2 regions of the Variovorax sp. PMC12 genome follow, and region 2 is predicted to be linked to the other one. Evidence: riboswitches for the same ligand, from Rfam matches in the RefSeq annotation. Region 2 holds a riboswitch; the other holds the start of a gene.
The links. A riboswitch is a leader RNA that binds a small molecule or an ion and turns the genes downstream of it on or off. The one in region 2 is predicted to bind glycine.
Positions count from the first base shown of each region.

Region 1 (5,939 bases), 2.9 Mb from region 2:
AGGAAGGCGCTGGCGCGGCGCAGGTCTTCGGGGATCAGCGGCGTGGTGTTCGCGGCCAGGTCGTCGAAGCGCGGCAGCTGCTTGCCGGCGGGCGCGAACAGGGCCCACAGCGTCTCGACGTCGGCACGCGTGGTGGTCTCGTCGAGCGAGATGCCCAGGTGCTGCTGCAGGCGCTGGCGCAGGTTGACGCCGGCGGCTTGGGCGCGCTCGATGACGGCCTGCGTGTCGTCGCCGGTGCGGATGGTCAGCGAATCGAAGGCGGTGGTGTTGACCGGCTCGCGGCCCATCTGCGACAGGCCCGCCGACAGGATGGCGGTGAGCGCCGCCACGCGCTGCGCGATGCGCGTGAGGCCGTCGGGCCCGTGGTACACGGCATACATGCTGGCCACCACGGCCGGCAGCACCTGCGCGGTGCAGATGTTGGAGGTGGCCTTTTCCCGGCGGATGTGCTGCTCGCGCGTCTGCAGCGCGAGGCGGTAGGCGGGCTGGCCGTGCGTGTCGACGCTCACGCCCACCAGGCGGCCCGGCAGCGAGCGCTTGAACTCGTCGCGGCAGGCCAGGTAGGCGGCGTGCGGGCCGCCGTTGCACAGCGGCATGCCGAAGCGCTGCGTGGTGCCGCAGACGATGTCGGCGTCGAACTCGCCCGGCGCGACCAGCAGCGTCAGCGCCAGCAGGTCGGCCGCCACGATGAAGGCGGCATCGCACTGGTGCGCATGGCCCGCGAGCGGGCGCAGGTCGTGCACGTGGCCGGTGGTGGCCGGGTACTGCGCGAGCACGCCGAAGAATGCGCCGCTCACCATCAGGTGCGGCAGCGTTTCCGACACCGTGCTCACCTTCACCTCGATGCCCAGCGGCGCGGCGCGCGTCTTGATGACTTCGATGGTCTGCGGATGGCAGTCGCCCGACACCAGGAACACGTTGCTCTTGGCTTTCACGCTGCGCTTGGCGAGCGTCATGGCTTCGGCGGCGGCCGTGGCTTCGTCGAGCATCGACGCGTTGGCGATGGCCATGCCCGTGAGGTCGCACACCATCGTCTGGAAATTGAGCAGGGCTTCCATGCGGCCCTGCGAGATCTCTGCCTGGTAGGGCGTGTAGGCGGTGTACCAGGCGGGGTTCTCGAGGACGTTGCGCAGGATGACGCCCGGCGTGTGCGTGCCGTAGTAGCCCTGGCCGATGAAGTTCCTGAACACCTTGTTCTTCGACGCCATCGCCTTCAGCTCGGCCAGCGCGTCGGCTTCGGTCACGGGGGCCGGCAGCCGCATCGGCCGCGCCCGGCGGATGGCCGCGGGCACGATGCCGTCGATGAGCTCCGAGCGCGTTTCCGAGCCGATCACCGGCAGCATGCGCGCCTCGTCCGCCGCATCGATGCCGATGTGGCGGGCGAGAAATTCTTCGGCATTCTCTAGTTCTTGCAAAGAGGGAAGGGCGGGAATCGGCATGGCGGTGGGGGCTCGGGAAGAAGGGGGCTCGGAAGAAAAATCAGGCGATCAGGACTCGGCCGCGAACTTGTCGTAGCTGGCGGCGTCCAGCAGGGCGTCGAGCTGCGCGGGCTCGCTCAGCTTGACCTTGAAGAACCAGCCGGCGGCCAGCGGGTCGCTGTTGGCCAGCGACGGGTCTGCGCGCAGGGCTTCGTTCACTTCGGTGATCTCGCCCGACACGGGCATGAAAACGTCGGCTGCCGCCTTGACCGACTCGACGACGCCGGCAACTTCGCCCTGCGCGAAGGTCTTGCCGACTTCGGGCAGGTCGACGAACACCACGTCGCCCAGCGCGTCCTGCGCGTGCAAGGTGATGCCGACGGTGGCTGCGTCGCCTTCGGCCGACACCCATTCGTGGTCCTTGGTGTACTTGATGCTCATGATGAGAAAACTCCTCGTGGAAAAAATGAATCGGGGTGCAGAGCCTAGCCGGGTCTGCCGCGTTCAGCCGCGGTAATAGCGGGTCGGCACGAAAGGCATGGTCGAGACTTCCATCGGCACCGGCTTGCCGCGCACGATGGCCTGCACGCGGGTGCCGGGCTCTGCGAAGGCGGTGGCCACGTAGCCCATGGCGATGCAGCGGTCGGCCGTGGGGCCGAGCAGGCCGCTGGTGACGATGCCGATGTCCTGGCCTTCGAATGACTGCAGCACCGTGCCGTCGCGCACCGGAATGCGCTCCAGCGCCACGAGGCCCACGCGCTTGCGCTTCAGCGTGTCGTGGTCGGTGTGGCCGGCGGTGCCCGCCGTGGCGGCCGCAAGCTGCGCGAGGATCTTCGCGGCGCCGGGGAAGCCGCCTTCGCGCGCGCCGCCCGCGCGGCGCACCTTCTGCATCGCCCAGTTGAGCGAAGCCTCGACCGGCGTGGTGGTGGTGTCGATGTCGTTGCCGTACAGGCACAGGCCGGCTTCGAGCCGCAGCGAATTGCGCGCGCCCAGGCCGATGGGCTTGACCTCGGGCTGGGCCAGCAGCAGGCGGGCCAGCGGCTCGGCATCCTTGGCGGCCACCGAGATCTCGAAGCCGTCTTCGCCGGTGTAGCCGCTGCGGGTGACGAAGGCGGGAATGCCGCCGATCTGCACCGCGCCGCCCGTCATGAACACGAAGCGCTCGATGCCGGGCGACAACCGCGCCAGCGTGGCCGCGGCCTTGGGGCCCTGCAGCGCGAGCAGGGCGTGGTCGGGCAAGGGCTGCACTTCGCAGCGGGAGCCGATCTTCTGCTGGATGTGGGCGATGTCGGCCACCTTGCAGGCGCCGTTGACGATCACGAAAAGCGAGCCGTGGCCTTCGTTGAAGAACATCAGGTCGTCGAGGATGCCGCCCTCGTCGTTCAGCAGCAGGCCGTAGCGCTGCTTGCCGGCGGGCAGGTCGATCACGTCGACGGGCATCAGGGTTTCGAAGGCGGCCGCGGCGTCGGGGCCGACGAGGCGAAGCTGGCCCATGTGGGAGATGTCGAACAGGCCGGCCGCATCGCGCGTGTGCTTGTGTTCGGCCATGAGGCCGGCGGGGTACTGCACCGGCATGGAATAGCCGGCGAAGGGCACCATGCGGGCGCCGAGCTCCACGTGAAGGTCGTGCAGCGGCGTCTTGAGAAGTTCGGTAGCGGGTGCGGAGGAAGCGGCCACGGGGCACTCCAAAGGGGCAGACAAAATCCATGACGCAAGCCATGGGCCACCCCTGCTGTCCGCTTTACCTGAGAGATTCGCCCCACGATCGGGGTTTGCTCCTTCGGTGGGCCGCTGCGCCGTTTGCGGTACGGCGGCCTCTCTCCAGCAAGGAAACGCCGGTGTTCGCCGGCGCCTTGTCAGTCCTTTTGCCTGAGCGTTCGGGAAACCCCTGCGCCTTCGGCGGCCCCGGCTGGCGGGGCTCTCTCCTGACCTTCGAGAGTGTAGTTGATCGGCTAGGGCGTGTTCCAAGGACTATCGGCCGGCCGCTCTGGTCAAGCGGTTGCCGTTGTGGCCTCGGCGCTTCCCAATGACGGATAGTCGGTATACCCCTTGGTGTTGCCGAAATAGAAAGTCGATGGGTCGGCCACATTCAGCTTGGCGCCGCTGGCAAAGCGAGTCACCAGATCCGGATTCGCGATGTACAGACGACCAAACGCCATCGCATCCGCAACTTTTTGCGCCAGCAATTCCTCCCCTGATTTCTGGTCGAAATTTCCGCAAAAAACCAGGCAATTCCTGAATCTTTCGCGTAGCCCCTGTCGGAATGCTGCAGTCAATGCAACGCCGCCCGCCCAGTCGGGTTCTGCGACGTGCAGATACGCGATCCCCTTGGCGTTGAGGCTGTGGGCTAGCAAACAGGCCATTTGTTCGGCTTCGCTGTCGGCGATATCGTTGAATACCCCATTGGGCGATATGCGAACTCCGACCCTGCCTGCGCCGATGACAAGAGAGACTGCATCGACGATTTCTTCCAGGAAGCGGGCCCGATTTTCAAGAGAGCCGCCGTATTGGTCTGTCCGAAGGTTGGTATTCGTGGAAAGAAACTGGTTGATCAGATAGCCGTTGGCCGCATGAATTTCGACAAAGTCAAAGCCTGCCCGCTTTGCACGTTCGGCCGCTGCCGCGTACTGCGAGACGATCACGGAAATTTCATCGCCTGAAAGCTCCCTTGCTGGCTCGCAGGGTACTTCCTGGAGTCGCCCGTTCTTGAAGACGCTTACCTTCGAGCGTCGTGTGGCGACGGCTGAAGGAGCGACCGGCTGCGCGCCGTCCGGCTGGTTCAGGCTGTGCGAGATGCGGCCCACGTGCCAGAGTTGCATTGCAATTCGGCCGCCCGCTTCGTGCACCGCTTTCACCACGCGGCTCCACGCACCTTCCTGCGCATTGGTGTAGATACCCGGTGTGCCGAAGTAGCCCTTGCCTTGGGCGCAGACCTGCGTGGCCTCGGTGACGATCAAACCGGCGGTTGCCCTCTGTGCGTAGTACCTGGCGGTCAGCAGTGTCGGACATTCCGTGCCGTTGGCCCGCATGCGCGTCATCGGCGCCATGAAGACGCGGTTGTTCAAAAGGGTGCCCGATATCGTGATCGGGCGCAGAAGTGGCGATGTCCGATTCATTGTGATCCCCAGCCTCAGGCTGGCTTGACGCGCCAGGGCGCCAGGACCTCGACCACGTTCGCCTCGAAGAGAAGGATGTCAGCCTGCCAGGCGAACACCTGAACGATGGCTTTTCTTTCCGTCAATGCCGTCACGCTGGCCTGCAGCCGGGTTTCCGTAATCACGGCTGGGGCCTTGAAGTCTATGTTCATGTTGACGGTGAGCACTTGCAGTCGATCGGGTATGACCGAGTAAGTAGCGAGTCCGGCCCACTGGTCAACCAGGCCCGTGAGGTATCCGCCAAAGATGTTGCCGGTAGGCATCGCGGCATGCGAAGGTGGCGTGTAGACACCGGAGAGCCGTCCGTACTCCCAGCTCGCAGCGCATGGCGTGGCAAAAGGAAGGCCGATCGTCGCAATCGGGATCGGTGCGATATCGGTGCCGTCCACCACTTCATTCAATACCTTGCGGTATTTCGTCTTGATATCGAGGCCGGGGAATTCCGCCGGTCGCTCGCTCTCGCGTACCAACAGTTCAACATCAACCATCAGGTGGCTCCTTCCTTCGTCGTGGGTGAAACTGCAAGCGTCGAAAGCCAGTTTTCGAACGTCTCCATGCTTTCGACGATCAGTTGGGAGCAGGCGAGCACAGCCAGGTTCTGCCGCATGCCGGTAATCGCGACCACGAACCGTCCAGCGTTGTGGGCTGTCAACATCTCCGCGGCTGTTCCCATGCTTGGCTCGTTGTTCGGTAGGAAGACGACGCAGACATCGCAGTTACCCGCCATCGCCGTCTGCCGGTGGAATATTTGCGTCAACTCCAGCAGCGCAGGGTCCAGGTCGGACCTGGCTACCTTGGGCGTCTGGAGCAAGGCGGTGTGCGCCTCGCGAATGCGTTCGCGGGAGGTTTGCAGGTTGTCCCACATTCGTTCGGCGGGGTCGTGCACCACGGCATTCGGAAAGTGGCGTCGGATGGCTCTTGCGATCGCCGGGCGGTACGACTGGTCCGCGAGATCGCGTCCGCCGCGCGCGCCTTGCATGACGCCTGCAAGGAAGAAAGATCGGGGATGAGGAGGCAGCATTTGCAATCCAGAAATTCTTGTGTTCATTCCCTCATCAACGGATAGGGCGCGAGAACCCGGTCGTCGGGCGCGACCTTCGAATAGACGCGTGATGTATGAAGGAGGATGTCGACGACCTCCTGGGCGCTTACACCCACGACCCTGGCGACACTCGTGAGGTTTTCGTCGAAGCCGGGCGAGCCCGCTGTACTCACCCGGCCCTGGTTGTCTCGGCTGATCAGCTGATCTTCGGTCGCAGGCCGATCGGCTGTCACCCCGCAAAGCGGCAGGATGACTTCGCTGAGTGCTTGCCGCGGGAGATCCAGAACGCGTACCGAGAGGTTGTTCTGCTCCGGATGCACGAGC
Region 1 is NZ_CP027773.1:377,362-383,300, forward strand. It holds gene gcvP (aminomethyl-transferring glycine dehydrogenase) at 1-1,439, opposite strand, end outside; gene gcvH (glycine cleavage system protein GcvH) at 1,488-1,859, opposite strand; gene gcvT (glycine cleavage system aminomethyltransferase GcvT) at 1,923-3,095, opposite strand; glycine riboswitch at 3,141-3,253, opposite strand; glycine riboswitch at 3,266-3,356, opposite strand; gene C4F17_RS01715 (alkene reductase) at 3,410-4,534, opposite strand; gene C4F17_RS01720 (PaaI family thioesterase) at 4,549-5,061, opposite strand; gene C4F17_RS01725 (hypothetical protein) at 5,061-5,621, opposite strand; gene C4F17_RS01730 (hypothetical protein) at 5,618-5,939, opposite strand, start outside.
Region 1: linked by a shared signal. The riboswitch ahead of gcvT (glycine cleavage system aminomethyltransferase GcvT) and the one ahead of C4F17_RS15465 (D-amino acid dehydrogenase) in region 2 are both predicted to bind glycine.

Region 2 (5,939 bases):
CAGCGCGCTGGGCGAGTTGCCGACGAACTTGTCCCCGATGATGAAAGCCTGCGCAAGCCCGTCCGGGCTGGGCTGCACTTCATACTGCAGATTGATGCCCCACTGGCTGCCATCGCCCAGCAGCTGCTGGAACCGCGGCGTGTCCTGCGGGGTGCTGATGATCAGGATGTCGCGCATGCCGCCGAGCATCAGCGTGCTCAGCGGGTAGTAGATCATCGGCTTGTCGTACACCGGCAGCAGCTGCTTGCTGAGCGCGAGGGTTGCGGGGTGCAGGCGAGTGCCCGAGCCACCGGCCAGGATGATGCCTTTGCGTTGCGTCGTCTTGGTCATGCTTTTCTTTTCGTGGGTGTTCTTCAAAGCGTCTCGCGCAGCATGCGCGCAACGCCTTCCTGCCAAGGCGGCAGGCGCAGGCCGAAAGTGGTCTGCAGCTTGGTGGTATCAAGACGCGAGTTGTGCGGGCGCTTCGCCGGGGTCGGGAAGGCGCTGGTCGGCACGGCCTCGACAGCCTGCGGGCCGGCCTTGAGCTCGACGCCGGCCTGCTGCGCCATTTCGAGCACGAAGCGCGCATAGCCGTGCCATGTCGTTTCACCGCCCGCAATCGCGTGATAGAGCCCGGCCTTGGCCGGATCCTGCAGCGTGGCGCGAATGGCATGGGCCGTCACGTCGGCCAGCAACTCGGCACCAGTGGGCGCACCGAACTGGTCGTCGATGACGGTCAGCTTGTCGCGCTCCTTGGCCAGGCGCAGCATGGTCTTGGCGAAGTTGCCGCCGCGTGCCGCGTACACCCAGCTCGTGCGGAAGATCAGGTGGCGCGGGCAGTGCTGCGCCACCAGCTGCTCGCCTTCGAGCTTGGTCTGGCCGTACACGCTGAGCGGGCCGGTCGCGTCGTCTTCCTTCCAGGGCTTGCTGCCGCTGCCATCGAAGACATAGTCGGTCGAGTAGTGCACCATCAGCGCGCCGATCTGCTGGGCGGCTTCGGCCACCACGCCGGGCGACGTGGCGTTGAGCTTGCGCGCGAATTCGGGTTCGCTCTCGGCCTTGTCGACGGCCGTGTGTGCTGCGGCATTCACGATCACGTCGGGGCGGACCTTCAGCACCGTCTCGGCCAATTGCTCCGGCCTGCTGAAGTCGGCGTGGAAATCGGTGCTGTCGAAGTCGAGCGCCACCAGTTCGCCCAGCGGCGCAAGGCTGCGTTGCAGTTCCCAGCCGACCTGTCCGCCCTTGCCCAGCAGCAGCAGCTTCATGCCGCGGCCTTTGCGTCGTATTGCTTTTCGACCCACTCGCGGTAGGCGCCGCTTTGCACGTTGCGCACCCACTCGCTGTTCGCGAGGTACCACTCGACGGTCTTGCGGATGCCGGTGTCGAAGGTCTCGGCGGGCTTCCAGCCGAGTTCGGCTTCGAGCTTGCGTGCGTCGATGGCGTAGCGGCGGTCGTGGCCGGGGCGGTCGGTGACGTAGGTGATCTGCTCCTTGTAGGGCTTGCCGTCTGCCTTGGGGCGCAGCTCATCCAGCAGCGCGCACACGGTATTGACGATCTCGATGTTCGGCTTCTCGTTCCAGCCGCCCACGTTGTAGGTCTCGCCCAGTTTGCCGGCCTCGAGCACACGGCGAATGGCGCTGCAGTGGTCCTTCACGTAGAGCCAGTCGCGCACCTGCATGCCGTCGCCGTACACGGGCAGCGGCTTGCCGGCCAGCGCGTTGACGATCATCAGCGGGATGAGCTTCTCGGGGAAGTGGAACGGGCCGTAGTTGTTGGAGCAGTTGGTGGTGAGCACCGGCAGGCCGTAGGTGTGGTGCCAGGCGCGCACGAGGTGGTCGCTGGCGGCCTTGCTGGCCGAGTACGGGCTGTTGGGCTCGTACTTGTTCTCTTCGGTGAAGGCCGGGTCTGTCTTCGAAAGCGAGCCGTAGACCTCGTCTGTCGACACGTGCAGGAAACGGAAGGCCGTTTTCTGGTCGGCTGGCAGCGCGCTCCAGTAGCCACGTACGGATTCGAGCAGGCGGAAGGTGCCGAGCACGTTGGTCTGCACGAAGTCTTCGGGGCCGTGGATCGAGCGGTCGACATGCGACTCGGCGGCAAAGTTGACCACGGCGCGCGGCTTGTGCTCGGCCAGCAGGCGGTCGACCAGGGCGCTGTCGCCGATGTCGCCCTGCACGAAGATGTGCTGTGGGTTGTTCTTGAGCGATGCGAGCGTCTCGAGGTTGCCGGCGTAGGTCAGCTTGTCGAGGTTCACGACAGGCTCGTCGCTGGTCGCGATCCAGTCGAGTACGAAATTGGCGCCAATGAAGCCAGCGCCGCCGGTAACCAAGATCATGGGGTCCCCTGAATGTTGAAAGTCATCGCCGTGTCGCAATGAACCTTAACGTTCGATTATCCCATTGGGCCAATTGGCGGAAACACAAGACGTTACCGTTCTGCCCTCGGCGTGTTTACAATCGTTCGCGATACCGCAGGAGAGCGGGCCACCCCGGTGGCCCTACCGAAGGCGCAAACTCCCATAAACGCTCAGGTCGGCCCGACGAAGTCTTGGATTTCGGCAAGGGGTCAGTACTGCATCAACTGAAACGCCGTCTGGAGAGACGCCACTTCACGTGGCGCACCGAAGGAGCAAATTCGTTGCAATGGCGCAACGAATGAATCTCTCAGGTACCGAGGACAGGGGGAGCGGCAACTTGGACAGCGGTCGTCCGGTTGCTTGCTATTAATTCAATAGTATTCACCCTCGCCCGCCGTTCAAGCGCAGCACCTCAAAGGTACTTGAAATGCGCGTGATCGTTCTTGGCGCCGGCCTGCTCGGCGTGACCTCGGCTTACTACCTCCAGCAACTCGGCCACGAAGTGACCGTGATCGACCGGCAGGCCACCCCGGCCGCCGAAACCAGCTTCGCCAATGGCGGGCAGATTTCCGTCAGCCATGCCGAACCCTGGGCCAACCCCAGCGCGCCGCTCAAGGTGCTGCAATGGCTAGGCAAGGAAGACGCCCCGCTGCTGTTCCGCATCCGCGCCGACATGCGCCAGTGGCTGTGGGGCCTGCAGTTCCTGCGCGAATGCACGCCGGCGCGCACCCGCCACAACATCGAGCAGATCGTGCGTCTTGGCACATACAGCCGCTCGATGTTGCAACAGTTGCGCCGCGACACCGGCATCGCCTACGACCAGCGCACCCAGGGCATCCTCCACTTCTATACGACGCAGAAGGAATTCGACGGAGCCCTCGCGCCCGCCGAGCAGATGCGCGCGCTGGGCTGCGAACGCCAGGTCATCTCGGCAGACGAGGCCGTGAAGATCGAGCCCGCCCTCGCCCACATCCGCCCCAAGCTGGCCGGCGCCACCTACACGGCCGAGGACGAATCCGGCGATGCCAACCGCTTCGCGCGCGAACTCTCCCGGCTCGCGGCCGAAGCCGGCGTGAAATTTCTCATGAGCCACACCGTCACCGCCCTGCGCGAGGCCGGCGGCAGCATCGACCACGTGGAGGTCACCGGCGCCGAAGGCCGCTTCCAGCGCATTCGCGGCGACGCCTTCGTGATGGCGATGGGCTCGCTGAGCCCGTTGCTCGCGGCGCCGCTGGGCATCCGCCTGCCGATCTATCCGGCCAAGGGCTATTCGGTCACGCTGCCCGTCAAGGACGCCTCCAAAGCGCATCAGGTCTCGCTGACCGACGACGAATTCAAGCTCGTGTTCTCACGCTACACCTCGGAATCCGGCGACCGCCTGCGCATCGCCGGCACGGCCGAGCTCAACGGCTACGACCGCGACCTGAACCGCGTGCGCTGCGAAGCCATCGTGCGCCGTGTCGAAGAGCTGTTCCCCGGCGCCGGCGACACCACGCAGGCCCAGTTCTGGACCGGCCTGCGCCCCGCCACGCCAAGCAACGTGCCGCTGATCGGCAAGACGAAGCTCGCCAACCTGTTCCTCAACACCGGCCACGGCACGCTCGGCTGGACGCATGCCTGCGGCTCCGGCAAGTCGATCGCGCGCATCGTGAGCGGGCTCGCACCAGAGGTGGATTTCGCCTTCACGGGAATGCCGGCGCCGCAGCCACGTATCCCGCAGCCCGCACTCGGCTGACCGGCGATCAGGACATGACTCAGGCCTTGAAGGTGACCCAGGGCTTGAACCGCACAGCGCAGCGGATCAGCCCCGCGCGCTCTTGCGCATCAATCACGGCGCCGATGGGCTTGTAGGCCTGCGGCGCCTCTTCAATTCGGCGCTCCTCGCGCAAGGTCACGCATTGCCAGCTGGAGTTCTCGTCAGCTGGCGTCGGCCGCATGGCGCGTACTTCCTGGCGCCGCACGCGACGACCTGCACCATGGCTACACGACCATAGCCAGTCTTCGTGACCGAGCCCTGTTGCCAGGTAAGAGAAGTCACCCATCGACCCCGGGATCAACGCCAGGTCTCCGTCATGAGCGGGCGTCGCCCCCTTTCGATGGACGTTCATCTCGTGCTCGCGCAGCACCACGTTATGCGGCACATCGATCACGAGCCTCGACGCCGTGGCACCGAGCAGCTCAGCGAAATCCTTGCGCACCAGTTCGGCCAACACCACGCGGTTGGCCCATGCGTAGCGCGCCGCCACGCCCATAGCCTCGAGGTATTCCTGTGCCAACGGCCCTGTCAGGCCATACAGACCGCTCTTCGGATGGCGAAGCCCCTTGGGCCACTCGCTCCGAGCTCGTTCCATCCAGCGACCACCCACATGAAAGCCGACGTCACGCGAGCCGCTGTGAATCATCACGACGACATCGCCTGCCTTGAGCCCGGCGCGGTACGCGGCGTGCCGGTCCATCACTTGGTCAACGACCTGCAGCTCCACGAAATGGTTGCCTCCGCCCGGTGTGCCGAGGCAGGGGTCACGGAACACCTCGTGCCGCGCACCGGTATGAGCCTCTGGCGCATGCCGCGCGCTGCCGCCGAAACTCGCAAGGCCGATGCAGGCACCGATCTCCGATTGCATCCGGTCCCGATCGCACGAGGCCCAGAGCCCCTCGCCATCGACTGCTTCCAGGAAAGCCGAAGGCCCCAGGTCGAATAGAGCCCTGAACGCCGCCGTATGCACCGGTACGTCGCGTCCGTTATCGAGCAGACTGCGCGTGAGCCGCGCGATCAGTCGCGTCTTGTGCGGCGCCACCTGATCGAGCGTGAGACCTGTGGTCAGCAGCCGCATGCCGCAGTTGATGTCGGTGCCCACCGCCGCGGGAATGACGAAGTCGGCATCGGTCGCGACGACACTGCCAACCGGCGCAACGGAACCTGGATGGAAATCCGGCGTCGCGCATGCCTTGCACACGCCCTGCTTGCCGTCGGGCGAACGAACGCTGGCAAAGGCCAGCAACTGGTTCACCGCCTTTTCTTCCAACGGAAGACTGGGCGGCAGGAGCACCGTGGCCTGCGAGACCTCGTGGTGCAGGTGGTAGACGCCGTCGCGGTAGTCGACGGCAATGCCGGCACGCGAGAACGCACGCTGGAGTCTGGAGAAACGAAGATCACTCATTGCTACTGTTCCATTGTGGAAACCATGTCGGTTTCCCGCCCCGGTACACATTGCATGGCGGGGCGAAAGAGATCGGCCGTGCGTCTCGAGAGGCACGACTTGCTCTTTCTTGCAGCAGCAGATTCAAGAAAGCGTGCGGATTCTAGCGACGCATGCCGCAATTGAAAACCCGCGAGTCGCTTTTCCCCGTCAGTCGGGCGCCGTGAACACCGTCAGCACCCCCGTATAGCCATACAGGTGGTGCCGCGCGATCTCCCCGGCGGCGAAGAACCCGACCAGCGGCACGTCGCCCAGCGCGTGCCGCACGATCTGCAACTCGGCGCCCGGCGCGCCGAAATGCGGGCCGCCACGCCCGGAACAGCTCACGTACACCGCACCCGCGATGCGCCGCGCCGGATGCGGCGCCGCCTCGGCCTCGCCGGCAGCCACGGCGCGCGCGGTGGCCA
Region 2 is NZ_CP027773.1:3,314,983-3,320,921, forward strand. It holds gene rfbA (glucose-1-phosphate thymidylyltransferase RfbA) at 1-330, opposite strand, end outside; gene rfbD (dTDP-4-dehydrorhamnose reductase) at 354-1,244, opposite strand; gene rfbB (dTDP-glucose 4,6-dehydratase) at 1,241-2,311, opposite strand; glycine riboswitch at 2,438-2,541, shown strand; glycine riboswitch at 2,559-2,666, shown strand; gene C4F17_RS15465 (D-amino acid dehydrogenase) at 2,760-4,067, shown strand; gene C4F17_RS15470 (RtcB family protein) at 4,087-5,493, opposite strand; gene C4F17_RS15475 (FIST signal transduction protein) at 5,683-5,939, opposite strand, start outside.